4 regions of the Streptomyces sp. NPDC005963 genome follow, and region 1 is predicted to be linked to each of the others. Evidence: riboswitches for the same ligand, from Rfam matches in the RefSeq annotation. Region 1 holds a riboswitch; each other region holds the start of a gene.
What was found. A riboswitch is a leader RNA that binds a small molecule or an ion and turns the genes downstream of it on or off. The one in region 1 is predicted to bind cobalamin.
Positions count from the first base shown of each region.

Region 2: another riboswitch for cobalamin. It lies ahead of cobN (cobaltochelatase subunit CobN); the one in region 1 lies ahead of ABZ348_RS08140 (cobalamin biosynthesis protein).
Region 3: another riboswitch for cobalamin. It lies ahead of metE (5-methyltetrahydropteroyltriglutamate--homocysteine S-methyltransferase); the one in region 1 lies ahead of ABZ348_RS08140 (cobalamin biosynthesis protein).
Region 4: another riboswitch for cobalamin. It lies ahead of ABZ348_RS29370 (DUF4430 domain-containing protein); the one in region 1 lies ahead of ABZ348_RS08140 (cobalamin biosynthesis protein).

Region 1 covers NZ_JBEXVD010000004.1:53,398-57,605, forward strand. Annotated here, with positions in the region: gene ABZ348_RS08125 (class II aldolase/adducin family protein) at 1-65, opposite strand, end outside; gene ABZ348_RS08130 (inorganic phosphate transporter) at 335-1,600, shown strand; gene ABZ348_RS08135 (hypothetical protein) at 1,613-1,837, shown strand; cobalamin riboswitch at 2,033-2,175, shown strand; gene ABZ348_RS08140 (cobalamin biosynthesis protein) at 2,362-3,339, shown strand; gene ABZ348_RS08145 (cobyric acid synthase) at 3,336-4,208, shown strand, end outside.
Region 2 covers NZ_JBEXVD010000009.1:95,983-100,190, forward strand. Annotated here, with positions in the region: gene cobN (cobaltochelatase subunit CobN) at 1-1,613, opposite strand, end outside; cobalamin riboswitch at 1,648-1,808, opposite strand; gene ABZ348_RS15340 (cobalamin biosynthesis protein CobG) at 1,887-3,470, shown strand; gene ABZ348_RS15345 (precorrin-8X methylmutase) at 3,503-4,129, shown strand.
Region 3 covers NZ_JBEXVD010000014.1:54,968-59,175, forward strand. Annotated here, with positions in the region: gene ABZ348_RS19805 (hypothetical protein) at 1-268, opposite strand, end outside; gene ABZ348_RS19810 (WGR domain-containing protein) at 370-1,809, opposite strand; cobalamin riboswitch at 1,995-2,222, shown strand; gene metE (5-methyltetrahydropteroyltriglutamate--homocysteine S-methyltransferase) at 2,392-4,208, shown strand, end outside.
Region 4 covers NZ_JBEXVD010000030.1:22,845-27,052, forward strand. Annotated here, with positions in the region: gene ABZ348_RS29365 (TSUP family transporter) at 270-1,055, opposite strand; gene ABZ348_RS29370 (DUF4430 domain-containing protein) at 1,149-1,643, opposite strand; cobalamin riboswitch at 1,781-1,915, opposite strand; gene ABZ348_RS29375 (M20/M25/M40 family metallo-hydrolase) at 2,031-3,119, shown strand; gene ABZ348_RS29380 (DEAD/DEAH box helicase) at 3,271-4,208, opposite strand, start outside.

The sequences.
Region 1 (4,208 bases):
CGGGCGGTGGTCACGACGTCCCGCCACACGTGTTCGATGGACTTCTTGGACATGCGTTCGGCCATGGATCGATCCTGTCAGGCATGGCCGGAAGGCAACAGGCCATCCCGTGATGCAGATCACCACAAAGGGTGCAAACGCCACCTTGTGGGCGTGGCGACCGGTGTAGGCCCGGAAGCACGGCCACGCAGACGACCCGAAGAGATCACTCAGGGCACAAGTGGAATCTCGAACCTCACTTGGAGACATCGCGAATCTCGCCTCAGTTCACCTTCCGTTCACCCAGGTTATCTACGTTCGCGATGTCACTGACGTCGATAGATTGCCTGGGTAAATGGAACACATCACGCTGCTGCTCGCGATTGTGATCGTGACGGCTCTCGTGTTCGATTTCACGAACGGTTTCCACGACACGGCCAATGCGATGGCGACGACCATCTCGACCGGCGCGATGAAGCCCAAGGCCGCGGTCGCCATGTCCGCGGTGCTCAACCTCGTCGGCGCATTCCTTTCGGTGGAGGTCGCCAAAACGATCTCCAGCGGCATCGTCAACGAGTCAGGCATCACCCCTGAAGTGATCTTCGCGGCGCTCGTCGGCGCCATCCTCTGGAATCTGCTGACCTGGCTGATCGGTCTGCCGTCCAGCTCCTCGCACGCCCTCATGGGCGGTCTGATCGGTGCGACCATCGCATCGGTCGGCATCAGCGGGGTCAACGGCGGCACCGTGGTCACCAAGGTGCTCATCCCCGCGATCGCAGCCCCGCTGGTCGCGGGCATCGCCGCCTACCTCGCGTCCCGGCTGACCTACCGCCTCGGCCGGAACACCGACCCGAAGTCGACCGCCAAGGGTTACCGCGCCGGCCAGATAGCCTCGGCCGGGCTCGTGTCCCTGGCCCACGGCACCAACGACGCCCAGAAGACCATGGGTGTCATCACCCTCGCGCTCGTCGCCGGTGGAGTGCTCGTCCCCGGCTCCAACCCCCCGATGTGGGTCATCGCCTCCGCTGGCATCGCGATCGCCCTGGGCACCTACCTCGGTGGCTGGCGCATCATCCGCACCATGGGCAAGGGCCTCACCGACCTCCAGCCGCAGCAGGGCTTCGCCGCCCAGACCAGTGCGGCCAGCGTCATCCTCGCCTCGTCGAACCTCGGCTTCTCCCTCTCCACCACCCACTCGTGCTCCGGTGCGGTCATGGGTGCCGGTCTGGGCCGCAAGGGCGGCGTGGTCCGCTGGTCGACCGCCACCCGGATGTTCGTGGCCTGGGGTCTGACCCTGCCTGCCGCCGGTCTGGTGGCCGCCGGCTCCGAGTACATCACCAAGCAGGGTGACTGGGGCGTGGCGGTCGTCGCCACCTTCCTGGTCGTCTCCTCGGCCGCGATCTGGTTCATCTCCCGCCGCCAGGTCGTCGACCACACCAACGTCAACGACACCGGCGAGGACGCCGAGCCCGCAGGCGTCGTGACCGCAGCCATCGCCGCCGTCACCCCGCCCCCGGCCGGCACATCGATGGACACCTCGCTGGACGACCTCAAGACGACCATTACGGCCCGCAATGCCGCGACCCCCGAAGCCGGTCCCGCAAGCCCGGCCGCGGTGTAAGGACTGAAGACCATGAAAATCGACTGGGTAGCCCTCGGCTCCGTCTTCGGCGTGAGTCTCGTCGCGACCATCGCCCTGGTGGGTCTGTTCACCCTGGGCATCATCGGTCTGAGCAAGCAGGGGGCGACGACCGCCTCCGGCACCGGCTCGGTGGTCCTCCCCCGGATCGGCGCCTACACCTGCTTCGCCCTCTGCATGGCGGCGATCAGCTACGGCATATTCCTGATCGTCACCTGAGGCCGCACCGCCTCACCGCAGTCGTTCACCGGCCGGGCCGGAGATCTTTCGAGATCTCCGGCCCGGCTGCTGTGTGTCCGTGCGTCTGCGTGACTGTGCCTCTTCCTGCCTGCATGACCAGTGGGAGCCATCGGGAAGTAGGGGCGATGTGTGGCTCGGCACACTGCACCGTCGCAGGTCAACGGCAGGTTGACGGCTGTTCTCGGAGCGTGGTGGACTGCCGGGGCCAAGTACGACGGCAGTAGAGGAAGCCGGTGAGAATCCGGCGCGGTCCCGCCACTGTGACCGGGGAGAGTCTCCCCGCGAGCCAGGAACTCTCGCCGCCGATCACGTCGAACCAGGGCGCGGACACCCTGAGTGAGGACATATCGCCATGCCCGGCTGCGGTCCAGCCCCTGCTCCGACCCACGGCAATCGAGTTCCGCCCGGTGCACTCCCGGCGACGACGGCGGCCCGGCGGGGAGCACACACCTCCCACGGGCCGGCTCCGCGGGTTCTCCGCGACGGAATCCCGGTCTGAGCCGATGCGCAACGATCGTGTCTTCGCCTACGGCGCCGCTGCCGGGCTCCTGGGCGACCTCCTGCTCGGCGACCCGCGCAGGGGGCATCCCGTCGCTCTGTTCGGACAGGCCGCCGGTGCCGTCGAACGGGCCCTGTGGCGTGATCACCGCGGCTGGGGTGCCGTCCACACCGGGCTCTGTGTCGGCGGGGCGACCGCCGCTGCCGCGCTCGTCTCCCGTACCGCACGGCGCAGTCCCGTCGCATCCGTCGCGCTGACCGCGATCGCCACCTGGACCGTCGTCGGTGGGACGTCGCTGGGCCGGGAGGCCCGGGCCATCGGTGCCGCGCTCACGGCCGGTGACGTCGAGCGTGCCCGCGCCCGACTGCCGCATCTGTGCGGACGCGACCCCCAGTACCTGGATGAGCAGCAGATCGCGCGGGCCGTCGTCGAGTCCGTTGCCGAGAACACCTCCGACGCGGTCGTGGGGGCCCTGGTGTGGGGGGCGGTCGCCGGTGTGCCCGGGCTGGTCGCGTTCCGGGCGGTGAACACCCTGGACGCCATGGTGGGTCACCGTTCCCCCCGTCATCGGCGGTTCGGCTGGGCAGCGGCACGGCTCGACGACGTCGCCGGCTGGCCCGGAGCACGTCTGACGGCGGTGCTGGCCGCCGTCGCTGGAGGGAACGCACCGCGGGCCTTCGGGGCCTGGCGGGCCGACGCCCACCGGCACCCGAGCCCCAACGCCGGCCCCGTGGAAGCCGCGTTCGCCGGCGCGCTGGGCGTACGGCTCGGCGGGACGCTCTCGTACGCCGGCCGGGTCGAACACCGGCCGGTCCTGCACACCGTGGGCCGGCCGGTGGAGGTCGCCGACATCGAGCGCGCGGTGCGGCTGTCGCGTCGGGTCGGTCTGTTGGCGCTCGGCGTGAGCGCGGTCGGACGGTCGCTGTTCCGACGGGCCGCCGCACCCCGTCCGGGGCGGCGGGGGAGGCGAGGGACTTCATGACGGGCCGAGGACGCGCCGGCGGTGGCCTGCTGATCGCGGGGACCACGTCGGACGCGGGCAAGAGCGTGGTCACGGCGGGCATCTGCCGCTGGCTGGTGCGACAGGGCGTGAAGGTAGCCCCCTTCAAGGGCCAGAACATGTCGCTGAACTCCTTCGTCACCCGTCAGGGCGCGGAGATCGGTCGGGCCCAGGCGATGCAGGCGCAGGCCGCCCGGGTCGAGCCGACCGCACTGATGAACCCGGTGCTCCTCAAGCCCGGCAGCGACCGTTCAAGCCAGGTCGTGCTGATGGGCAAGCCGGTCGGCGAAATGAGCGCGCGCGGCTATCACGGTGGACGGCAGCAGGCCCTGCTGGCCACCGTCGTGGAGTGCCTGGAGGAGTTGCGGGCCACCCACGACGCCGTGATCTGCGAGGGGGCAGGGAGCCCCGCGGAGATCAACCTACGGCGCACCGACATCGTCAACATGGGCGTCGCCCGCGCCGCCGGGCTGCCGGTGCTGGTCGTGGGCGACATCGACCGCGGTGGGGTGTTCGCCTCCTTCTTCGGCACGACGGCCCTGCTCGCGCCCGAGGACCAACGGCTGGTGGCGGGCTATCTCATCAACAAGTTCCGTGGTGACGTCTCCCTGCTGGAGCCGGGCCTCGACATGCTCCACGGCCTCACCGGACGGCGGACGTTCGGGGTCCTCCCGTACGCCCACGGGCTGGGCATCGACGAGGAGGACGGTCTGAGGGTGTCCCTGCGCGGTGCCGTGCGCGAGTCGGTCACCGCTCCCCCGGTCGGCGATGACGTGCTGCGGGTCGCGGTGTGTGCCGTTCCGCTGATGTCCAACTTCACGGACGTCGATGCCCTGGCGGCTGAGCCGGGC
Region 2 (4,208 bases), on a different contig from region 1:
GGGGTGGCGATCCAGCGGTAGGCGGCCAGATAGTGGTGCGAGGGCGGCAGGTCGGGGTCGTGGTAGATCGCGATGGGGTTCTCGCCGAAGCCGCGCGGCGGCTGGATGACGACCAGCAGGTTTCCGTGCCGCAGGGCGGCGAGGACGATGTCGCCCTCCGGGTTGCGGGACCGGTCCACGAACATCTCGCCGGGCGGCGGCCCCCAGTGCTCCTCCACGGCGGTGCGCAACTCCTCGGGGAGGGTGGCGTACCAGCGCCGGTAGTCGGCTGCGGGGATGCGGACCGGGTTGCGGGCCAACTGTTCCTCGGTGAGCCACTCCCGGTCGTGGCCGCCCGCGTTGATCAGTGCCCGGATCAGCTCGTCGCCGTCGCCGGACGCCAGCCCGGGCACGTCCTCTGCGCCGAAGTCATAGCCCTCGGCGCGCAGTCGCCGCAGCAGGGCGACGGCACTGGCGGGGGTGTCGAGGCCGACCGCGTTGCCGATGCGCGAGTGCTTGGTGGGATAGGCGGACAGGACCAGCGCAAGGCGCTTGTCCGCGGCGGGTATGCGGCGCAGCCTGGCGTGGCGCACGGCGATCCCCGCGACCCTGGCGGCGCGTTCCGGGTCGGCGACATAGGCCGGCAGCCCGTCGGCGTCGATCTCCTTGAAGGAGAACGGCACGGTGATCAGACGCCCGTCGAACTCGGGCACCGCGATCTGGCTGGCCGCGTCCAGCGGGGAGACGCCCTCGTCGTTCTCCTCCCAGTCGGCGCGCGACCCGGTGAGGCACAGGGCCTGGAGGATCGGTACGTCGAGCGAGGTGAGCGCACCCGCGTCCCAGGACTCGTCGTCACCGCCGGCGGACGCCTCGGCCGGCCGGGTGCCGCCGGCGGCGAGCACGGTCGTCACGATCGTCTCGGCCGCCCGCAACTCCTCGATCAACTCGGGCTCCGGTGCCCGCAGCGAGGCCACGTACAGCGGCAGCGCACGGCCGCCGGCGGCCTCGATCGCACCGCACAGGGTGTCCACGAACGCGGTGTTTCCGCTCATGTGGTGGGCGCGGTAGTAGAGGACGGCGATGGTGGGGCCGTCCGCAGCACCGTCCCCGGCACCGTTTTCGCTGCCGGACGGGCGCTCCAGCCGCCCCCAGGAGGGCGCCGGCGCCGGCGGGTCGAAACCGTGGCCGGTGAGCAGGACCGTGTCGGAGAGGAAGCGCGCCAACTGCTCCAGGTTGGCCGGCCCGCCGTGGGCGAGATACGCGTGTGCCTCGGCGGCGATGCCGATGGGGACGGTGGAGGCGGCCATCAACTGCGCATCGGGCGCCTGCTCACCGGTGAGGACCACCAGCGGCAGACCACTGGCGCGAATCCGGTCGAGCCCGTCCTCCCAGGCACGGACCCCGCCCAACAGTCGTACGACGACCAGCCCGGCGCCTTCGAGCAGCGCGGGCAGGTCGTCGAGGGCGGTGCGGGAGGGGTTGGCGTAGCGGAAGCCGACCGGGCCGCCCGCGGCGCGGGCACTGAGCAGATCGGTGTCGGACGTCGACAACAGGACGATGTCGGGGGCGTCGCCGGGGGAGTTCGGCGGGCTGGTCGGTCCATCGGTCGAAGGGGTCTTCGGTGCGTGCGGCATACGGCATCGGGCCTTCCTCGGGGTGTCCACGCCCCGGGCGGTGTCTGGCGACGGGAGTTCCTGACTCGCCGCCCCGACGACTGCCTTCGTCCGGCCGGCTCACAGTGGCGGGACCGCGCCGGGTTCACACCGGGCTTCCTCCACTGTCGCCTTCTGCGTTGCCGGACCGGGTGGCCCGTCCCCGAAATAGTAAGGGTCGCCTATTCGGTGCGGTTCATACCGTCTTACTGCCGTGGCTCATACCGTCCCAAATGACGGTCATGACTGGTCGGTATGCTCGCCGACATGCCCACCTCACCCCGCCCGGCCCGAGCCGGCGCCACCGGTACGACCCCCTCCGGGGTGCGCGGTGACGCCTGCCCCGGCTCCCTGCGGCTGCACCGGGCGGACGACGGAGCGCTGGCCCGGATCCGCATACCTGGGGGTGTGCTGGGCCCGGCGCAGGCCGAGGCGCTGCTGTTCGCGGCCGAGCGGCTGGGCGACGGCGAGTTGCACCTCACTTCCCGGGGCAATGTGCAACTGCGCGGGCTCGGCGAACAGTGCGGCGGCGAGTTGGCCCAGCTCCTCACGGACGCCGGCCTGTTGCCGTCCACGACCCATGAGCGGGTGCGCAATGTGGTCGCGTCACCGCTGGCCGGACTGGACGGGTCGGGGTCCGGGTCGGGGTCGCGGTCCGGGGACGTCGTACGGAAGTGGCTGTGGGCGCTGGACGGCCTGCTCTGCGGCAGCCCCCGGGCGGCGGCCCTGTCGGGGCGGTTCCTGTTCGCACTGGACGACGGGCGCCAGGACGTGGACGCCCTGCGCGCGGATGTGACTCTGCTCGACGTGCCGCTGCCGCTGCCACTGCCGATGACCACGGCGACCACGGCGACCACTGAGGGCCCCGCACACCACGGCCGTACGGCAGCACTGCGGATCGGCGACACCGACGACGTACTGCTGCTGGCCCGCGCCGATGACGGTCCCCGGGCCGCGCTGCTCTGTGCTGAAACGTTCCTGGATGCGGCCGATCTCACACCCGAGGCCAAGATCTGGCGGATACGGGACCTCCCGGACCACGGCGCCCGGCTCCGGCAACAGACCCCGGCACGACTCGCGGACGCGGGCATCACCGTGACGGGCATCCGACGACTTCCCCGCCGGGAGACCGCGACACCACCGCCGTACGGGATCGTCACCCGACGGCCGAGCCCCCAACACCAGGTCAACGGCATATCGGAACACCAGCGCGGAACCGTCGCCCCATCGACACCGGTCCCCCAACCGCCCCCCGACGCACCATCGGAACGGCACCGCCCCGCGAACCCGGTCTCCATCCCCGTCGCCCTCTCGCTCGGCGTCCCCCTCGGTCGACTCACCCGCCCCCAGTGGGAACACCTCATCGCCGCCGCCCGGCGGACTCCCCGCGGCGAACTGCGCCTCACCCCCTGGCGTTCGGTGATCGTCACCGGCGTACCCGACGACCAGGCCGCCACCCTCCTCGCCACACTGGCCACCACCGGACTGATCACCGCCGCCAACTCCCCCTGGACCGGCGTCGGCGCCTGCATCGGCACACCCGGCTGCGCCAAGTCGCTGGCCGACGTCCGCGCGATGGCCAGCGCCGTCGTCTCCCTGGAACTGCCCACCCCCGCCAGGGCCTCGGCACCGCTGCCCATCTACTGGTCCGGCTGCGAACGCCGTTGTGGACGCCCGTCCGGCGACTGGGTGGACGCCCTCGCCACCCCCGAAGGCGGATTCCGGGTGACCCGCATCTGTGGCGACCCGCCCCCCGTCATGCTGGGAACCGCCGTACCCACCGACAGCTCCCCCGCCGCCCTCGCCCACACCGTGGCCCACGCCCGCCGCCCCCGATGACCTCCCCGTCCCCGCAGAAGAGAGACCACACCGTGTACGAGTACGAGAAGGACGGACCGGCGATCTACCGCCAGTCCTTCGCCACCATCCGCGCCGAAGCCGACCTCACCGGACTGCCGGCCGACGTCAGCCAGGTCGCGGTACGGATGATCCACGCCTGCGGAATGGTGGACCTCGTGCGCGACCTCTCCTACACGCCCCAGGTGGTGGCACAGGCCCGCGCAGCCCTGCGCGCCGGCGCCCCCATCCTCTGCGATGTCGCCATGGTCGCCAGCGGAGTCACCCGCAAACGACTCCCCGCCGACAACGAGGTGATCTGCACCCTCTCCGACCCCACCGTCCCCGCACTGGCGGCCGAACTGGGCACCACCCGCAGTGCCGCCGCACTCGAACTGTGGCGGGACCGGATGGCAGGCGCCGTCGTCGCCGTCGGCAACGCCCCCACCGCCCTCTTCCGCCTGCTGGAGATGATCGAGGAGGGCGCACCCCGCCCGGCCGCGATCATCGGCGTACCGGTCGGGTTCGTGGGCGCCGCCGAATCCAAGGACGCCCTCGCCGACCACCCGTCCGGCCTGGAACACCTGGTGATACGCGGCAGACGCGGCGGCAGCGCGATGGCCGCAGCCGCACTCAACGCCATCGCCAGCGAGGAAGAGTGAACGTGAACGACGCCCACAGCCGCATCGCTGAAGGTGCCCCGGCCGCCCCCGGCAAGCTCTACGGCGTCGGGCTCGGCCC
Region 3 (4,208 bases), on a different contig from region 1:
TGCCCCTCTTGGTGATCGAGCGTATCTGGGCGTCCGGCAGTCCCATCAGTTCGGCCATCCACGGGGTTCGGGCGGACAGCCGCTTCCATGCGACGAGTGCTCCGATGTCGACCTTTCCCAGGCTTCCGGTGTCCTCGGCGCGCTGCGCCACCTCCCACAGGACCTCGTCGTAGGCGGGCGAGACCGCGGCCTGATAGGCCCTGTGGGCGTCGAGGAGGGCGGGCCAGACACGGCTGGCGTCGGCAGCGGTCACCGAGGTCGATTCCATGACTCTGTTTATCAGTCAATCGCTTGCCGTGACCGCAGTCCTTGGAAGCCCGCCGTCGGTGCGCGCACGCAGGGGCGGAGCCGCCCGCCGCCCATCGTGGCTCAGATCAACCGGCGTATCTCACCGCGCACCCGGTAGAAGCCGCCGGATGCGGGATGCAGGGCGTCCACCACGTAGCGCGCACCCGCTTCCCTGATGCCGCGGGGGAATTGCACGTTCCACGAGGGGTCGAAGCCTTCGGAGACCACGTGCACACGCATGCGGCCCGACTCCTGAATGCACTGCACCACAACGCCGCCGGCCGGTGCCACCGTCACCGTGGCGACCGCGGTGGGCGAGGCCGCCGGGGTGTAGGTGGGCAGGGCCTCGGCGGACTTGACGTCCCGGGCGACGGGAACCGTGCCCTGTTGTGCTGCTGCGATCGCCGCGTCGGTGGCGTCGACACAGACGAGGGAACCATCGGTGGTGACCATGTAGAGGCGCCCGTCGAGGTACTGCATGGAAAGCGCCGAACCGCCTCCCGTGCCCAGCTTCCACAGCCGGTTGCCCTCGGCGTCGAAGCAGTACACCGACGAGGAGGAGTCGCCGGCGAAGACGTAGGTGCCACCGGGTGCCGTGGCGCAGGAGTACACGGAGGCATCGCAGCGATAGGTCGCCTCGATCGCGCCGTTCTTCTTGGAGAGCCGCTGGACCACGTTGCGGCTGGTGCCGGCGTACACCGAGTCCTGTTCCTGCCAGCCGAACAGGACGGATCCGGTTGTCGGGGTGTGCCACAGTTCGCCGTTGCCGTGGGGTGCGTAGGCCGTCACGCCCTTGCCGTGGCCGTGGTAGACGCCCTGGTCGTCGGCACGGACCATCCAGCCGTAGGGGCCGGAGGACGTGCGCGACCACTGGTACTCGTCCTCGTGGTCGATCACGTTCAATCCGCCCCGCGCGTCGGAGACGTTGAGCACGCCCTCACGGATGTCCAGCCAGAAGATGTCGACGTCGGCGGCGATGTCGTAGGCGCCGAACGGAACCTTGGACGACAGGTCGTACACCGTGCCGTTGTCACAGCCTGCATAGATCCAGAAGTCGTCGGCGACCAGGCACTTGACACCGTCCGGAAGGGAGTACTTGGCGAGCACCTCGCCGCTGTGACTGACCGTGTACACCTCGCCCGACTGGTTGCCCACCCAGCAGCGCTCTTCGTCGATGTGGATGCCGAAGGCAGCTGACCCCGTGCGGAAGCGCCAGAGCACCGGGGCGACCGAACGGGCGGTGGAGGGGGCCGAGGTGACCTGGCGGCGGGTCACAGCGCGGGCCGCCCGCTCGCCCTGGACGGCGGGCGCATACCCCTTGCGGACCTTCTCGCCCACCTTCTTGGCCGCCGCCGCCCGGGCCTTGTCCACCGTGGGGAACGTGGAGACCTGGGACTGCCCCTGCGCACCGATGCGTCCGTAGCGCACGGAGACGACCGTGTCGTCCACGGTCACCTCGTAGAACTTGTGCGCCCCTTCGCCGTCCTGGGACAGCTCCAGATACGTCGTGGTACGAGACACAGCAGACTCCTCCCCTGGGTGGAACCGGCGATCTGGTCCGCCGGTTCCCACTGCTGACGACAGTAAGGGGCACCACTGACAACGACGCACTCGGCCGGCCCGAGCCGGGCGACGGACGCGCGGTGGGGCGAGCCCTCGCACATTCCGGAATGTGAACAGCGGTATCCGCACACGTGCGGTGCCTCTAGTCTGAGGGGGCAACTGGTTCGCCCTGTCCGCCAGATGGGTGCGTCGCAAGAGGGAACCCGGTGGGAATCCGGGACTGCCCCGCAGCGGTGAGTGGGAACGACCGCCGTCATGAGCACTGGGTCCATCCGGGCCTGGGAAGCGACGGCCAGTAGGTGTGTGCCCCTTTGACAGGGTGGCGTACGCGCCCGCGAGTCCGAAGACCTGCCCGTTGCCCGCGCACGCCCATCGTGCGCGGACGGCAGTTCCGGTGACCTTCGAGGGCGGGTCGGCGTGCGGATCGATCGGATCACCCGCGGGCCCGTCCCGCAGTGATCGGACCGGTCGGCCAGCCCTGCACGCTTCCTCTCCGATCATCGGGACATGTCGCACGACATGCTCGCGAAGGAGAGTTCTGTGACATCGAAGTCCGCAGTCGCGGCAACACGGGCCACCGTGTACGGCTATCCCCGACAGGGGCAGGGCCGGGAGTTGAAGAAGGCCGTCGAGGGTTACTGGAAGGGTCGCGTCAGTGCTGACGCCCTCCACCGGACGGCGGCGGACCTGCGGCGCACCCACTGGCAGCAGTTGGTCGACGCCGGCATCCATGAGGTGCCCACCGGGGACTTCTCGTACTACGACCACGTTTTGGACACCAGCGTCATGGTCGGCGCCGTGCCCGAACGCCACCGCACGGCCGTGGCCGCCCATCGGCTGGACGGGTACTTCGCCATGGCCCGCGGCACCCAGGACGTGGCGCCGCTGGAGATGACCAAGTGGTTCGACACCAACTACCACTACCTGGTGCCGGAACTCGCTCCGGACACCGTCTTCACCGCCGACTCCTCCCACCAGGTCACCCAGGTCCAGGAGGCACTGACCCTCGGGCACCGGCCGCGGCCCGTGCTGGTCGGCCCGGTCACCTATCTGTTGCTCGCCAAGGCCGCTCCGGGCGTGGCGCAGGACTTCGACCCACTGACCCTGCTGGAACAACTGCTGCCGGTCTACGCGGATGTGCTCGCCGATCTGCGGGCCGCGGGCGCCGCATGGGTACAGCTCGACGAGCCGGCCCTGGTGCAGGACCGGACCGGGGACGAGTTGAGCGCCGCCGCACGTGCCTACCAGGTGCTCGGCACCCTCACCGATCGACCGAAACTCCTCGTCGCGTCCTACTTCGACCGGCTCGGCGAGGCGCTGCCGGTGCTGGCCAAGTCGCCGGTGGAGGGTCTCGCGATCGACTTCACCGAGTCCGCCGCCGAGAACCTCCGTGACATCGCCGCCGTCGGGGGGTTGTCCGGCAAGCGGCTGGTCGCCGGAGTCGTCAACGGTCGCAACGTCTGGATCAACGATCTGGAGAAGTCGCTGGCGACCCTGGGCACGCTCCTGGGGCTTGCCGATCACGTCGACGTCGCGGCCTCCTGCTCGTTGCTGCACGTCCCTCTCGATGCAGCCGCGGAGCAGGAGATCGACCCGCGGATCGCCCCCTGGCTCGCGTTCGCCCGGCAGAAGACGAACGAGTTGGCCACCTTGGCCTGGGGGCTCACCGAGGGCACGGAAGCCATCGCCGTGGAGCTCTCGGCCAATCGAGAGGCCCTCCGGGCCCGGGCTGCATCTACAGTCGCCCGGAATCCGACCGTGCGCGCCCGCACCGCGGCGGTCACCGACACCGACAGCCGGCGGACCCGACCGTACGCAGAACGCACCGTGGCACAACGCGAACTGTTGGGCCTGCCGCTGCTCCCCACCACCACCATCGGCTCGTTTCCCCAGACGAACGAGTTGCGCACCGCCCGGGCCGACCTGCGCGCGGGGCGCATCGACGTCGACGGGTACGAGGAGCGCATCCGTCGGGAGATCCACGAGGTGATCGGCTTCCAGGAACGGGCGGGGATCGACGTCCTCGTCCACGGGGAGCCCGAGCGCAACGACATGGTGCAGTTCTTCGCCGAGCACCTGACGGGCTACGTCGCAACGCAACACGGTTGGGTGCAGTCGTACGGCACCCGGTATGTGCGTCCGCCGATCCTCGCCGGGGACGTCTCGCGGGACGAGCCCATGACGGTGCGGTGGACGGCCTACGCCCAGTCGCTGACCGAGCGTCCGGTGAAGGGGATGCTCACCGGGCCGGTCACCATGTTGGCCTGGTCGTTCGTGCGGGATGACCAGCCGCTTCAGGAGACGGCCCGTCAGGTGGCGCTGGCCCTGCGGGACGAGGTGCAGGACCTGGAGGCGGC
Region 4 (4,208 bases), on a different contig from region 1:
GGAGCCCCGCACTGTTGAATCTCGTGAACATCTCACCAGGCGGAGACGGCCGAACGCCTACCGAAGCGCTATCCGCTCTTCCTTCAACACGGGACGCCAGCACTCCCTCCGCCGGCGACAAGCGCCGGCCTGTGCCCACAGCATCCTGCCGCCCGAGCTCCATGGCCAACGCTCCCGCGTACAGCAGATTGAAAGGCGGGTTCTGAGGGCCGTGTGGATGAGCTCCATGGTGGACAGTCAAGCGGGCACTGCACTGACAGTGGACGCTCTCAGGTGAGGCCCTGTACCGCGTAGAGGGCGCCCAGGGCCATGGCCAGCGTTCCGAGCAGCAGCCTCAACGACCTCTCGGGAAGCCTGGGTTGGAGGTGCGCCCCCACCGCGCCGCCGCACAGTCCACCGAGGCCGCAGACCAGTCCGAGGAACCAGTCAGGCGCGATGTTGTGACCCGGTGCGACGGCGGCGAGTACCACATAGGTGCCCGCGCCCACGAGGGAGGTGACGAACGTGCAGGCCAATGCGGCGGGGGCGACCCTGGCGACCGACATCCCCCGGCCCGCCAGGATCGGGCCGATCAGAGAGCCGCCGCCGATGCCGTAGATCCCACCGGCGGTGCCCACGGCCAGTGCCAGCAACACGGTGGGGCGGGAGCCGAGGTCGGGCCCTTCGGTGCGGTGCAGCGGACGTAGGGTGCGGATCCACAACCACAGACCGAGCGGCAACAGCAGTGCGGCGACCAGGAGTCGAAAGACCTCCGGACCGGGGATGGCAAAGACGCGGATCACCGCGCCGAGTACCACCCCCGGCACGGCGCCCGCGATCAGCAGCCCGGGCAGTCGGCCGCCCAACCCGCCTCGACGGTGGTACCGCAGCAATGCACCCGGCCCGGCGACCACGTTGTAGAGCAGATTGGTGGGCGTCACCGAAGGACTCGGCACCTGGAGCAGACTGAGCTGCACCGGCAGCAGGAACACCGCACCGGACACACCGACGGGTGCGGTCACGATCGATATTGCGAATCCGGCCGTCCATGCGAGCAGCCCGCCCGACCAGTCCACCCCGTCCCCCTTCGGATCACCGCCTTGAGTATCCACCAGGTCGTGGGCGGACGGGCCGACTGACGGGCTGGCTGGCTGGCTGGCTGGCTGGGACTAGAAGGCGGTCCAGGTGAACGCGACGTGGTCACCTGTCTTGATGCGGAACTGGCATCCGCCGACCGGGGTGGGTATGCCGTTCACCGAAATGTTCCAGTAGGCGGACGCCCCGCCGCTGACTCCCTTGATGGTGTCGACGGAGAAGTCATCGAAGGACGGGTACCAGGTCCCGTCCCACGTGAAGTGCCGCTTGCGGGCGGCGTCGTCGAGGGCTGCGGTCGGAGTGGGTACGGCGGTCGGGTACTGACCGCCGTTGGTGCCGTCGCAGGGGTGGGTGCCACCGGTCGCGGTGGTGACGTCGTGTCCCTTGGTTCTGATGAGGCCCTTGAAGAGGCGGCCTTCAGGTCCTTGGACGGTGAGCTTCACGAAGACCGGGGTGTTGGTACTGACGGTGGTGGTTGCAGGTGCCGCGTGGGCGAGGGGTGCGGCGGTGAGGGTGAGGCCGAGCACCGCGGTGAGGGTCGCGATACGGAGGGCGAACGTCTGGCGCACGAGGGTGCCTTTCCGATGGGGGCCGGCCGCGCGGCCCCCTCGGCCCGCTCGACGGCCCGCGTACCGCCGCACGGACGGACGCAGCCCGGGTACCGGACTCGGGGCTTCGCGCCGCAGACCGTGGCGGTGGGAAGCAGTGCACGCGCATCACGCTGGGCGCTCCGGCTCACGGCAGCCAACTGCCGTTCACGGTTGCAGGTCAGCGCCGGAATCCCACCGGCTTTCCCCAGTCGTGCACGCATTGAGTTGTCACCCCGGTCGGACCGGAGCCCACGCATCGTAGCCCGCCGCCGGAGTTCTTGGGATGATTCCCAACGAACTTGCTCCTTACAGGAGTTCGGCCAGTCCTTCTGCCTTCGACGAAGGGACCCTGTGGACCTCAACCGCATGTTGAGCGAGCTCGAAGAGCTCGTCCTGTGCGAATCGTTCTCGGCCGACCACCGGGCCGTTGCCCGCAGTGCGGCGACGGTCGCGGCGCAGGGCAGCCGATGGTTGGATGCAACGCCCGAAACCCTGGTGATCGGCGGGGTGACCCATCTGCGCTGGACCTTCGGTGTCCCCCGGGTGCTCCTGGTGGGGCACCACGACACGGTGTGGCCGATCGGCTCGTTGTCCGACCACCCCTGGTCGATCCGGGACGGCATCGCCCGTGGTCCGGGTGTCTTCGACATGAAGGCCGGGCTGGTGCAGATGTTCCACGCGGTGGGGAGTCTCTCCTCCCTCGACGGCATCCGGATCCTGGTCACCGGGGACGAGGAGGTCGGCTCGCGCACATCGAGGGAGTTGGTCCTGGACTCGGTGCGCGGGTGTGCGGCGGCCCTGGTCCTGGAGGCATCGGCGGACGGTGGGGCGCTGAAGACCGTACGCAAGGGCGTCTCGCGGTACGACGTCTCCGTACGGGGCAGAGCTGCGCACTCCGGACTCCAGCCGGAGAAGGGCGTCAATGCGGCAGTGGAGGCCGCCCACCAAATCCTCGCCCTCACGGAACTGGACGCATCGATGCGCGAGGGCCGACCGCACGGCCCGGAGGCCACGACCATCACCCCGACCCTCGTCTCCGCGGGCACGTCCGCCAACACGGTTCCCGACCGGGCGACGATCCGCGTCGACGTACGGGCCGCGAGCGAGGCGGCCCAGGCCCGGGTGGACGAGGAGATACACCGGCTCGTCGTACGGACTCCGGGTGCGGAGCTCATCGTCGAGGGCGGTCCGGTTCGGCCGCCGCTGGATCACGGTTCTTCGGCCGCGCTGTTCGCGGTGGCGCAGGGCGCGGCAGTTCGTCTCGGCATGCGACCGCTGTGCGCGGCGGCGGTCGGGGGCGCATCCGACGGCAACCTCACTGCGGGCGCCGGCGTTCCGACACTTGACGGGCTGGGCGCCGTGGGCGGCGGGGCCCATGCCGACGACGAGCACGTGGTGGTCTCGGAGATGCCTCTCCGGGCCGCACTGCTCGCCGAGCTGATCACTTCGGTGTGACGGGGCCGATCGCCCGGACAGGGGGCTGATACGGACTCGGGACACGAACGAGGGGGCCGCCCGCCTGGTTCGGCGAACGGCCCCCTGCTGTCCCTGTGGTTCCGCCCGGTCCCACTGGGTGGCGACCGGGCGGTACGGGTTTTCGTGTGCGCTAGGCGGAGCGTCGTACCCGGGCGGCCTTGCGGGCTTCGGCCGTACGGCGGGACTCGGCCGACCTACGGGAGGCGCCGCCCGCGCGGGCAGGCTGTCCGGGTCGGGTTCCGCGGCCCCGGAACGGAGCGCTGCCCGTCTTGGGTCGCTGTGCAGCGGGTGCACTGACGTTGATGGGGACGCCCGAAGGTGCCTGGGCGGCGGTGATGCGGGTCAACTCGGCTTCGCCCGAGCGCACCTGCGTGGTGTGCGGCGCGATGTCGGCGTCCGACATCAGTCGCGACATCTCACGCCGCTGGTCGGGCGTGACCAGGGTGACCACTCGGCCCGACTCGCCCGCACGGGCGGTCCGGCCGCCCCGGTGCAGATAGTCCTTGTGGTCCGCCGGCGGATCGACGTTGACGACCAGGTCGAGGTCGTCCACGTGGATGCCGCGGGCGGCGACGTTGGTCGCCACCAGCACGGTGACCTCACCGGACTTGAACTGCGCCAGGGTGCGGGTGCGCTGCGGCTGGGACCTGCCGCCGTGCAGTGCGGCGGCGTGGACGCCGACGCTCAGCAGGTGCTTGGTGAACTTGTCCACCGACCGCTTGGTGTCCAGGAACATGATCACGCGGCCGTCCCGGGCGGCGATCTCGGTGGCGACGGTGTGCTTGTCCGCCGCGTGGACGTGCAGGAGGTGGTGTTCCATCGTGGTGACCGCCCCAACGGAGGGGTCGACGGAGTGGACCACCGGGTCGTGGAGGTAGCGACGGACCAGGGTGTCGATGCTGCGGTCCAGGGTGGCGGAGAAGAACATCCGCTGACCCTCGGCGTTGACCTGGTCGACGAGCCGGGTGACCTGCGGCATGAAGCCCATGTCGGCCATCTGGTCGGCTTCGTCCAGGACGGTGATGCGCACCCGGTCCAGCCGGCAGTCGCCGCGCTCGATGAGGTCGT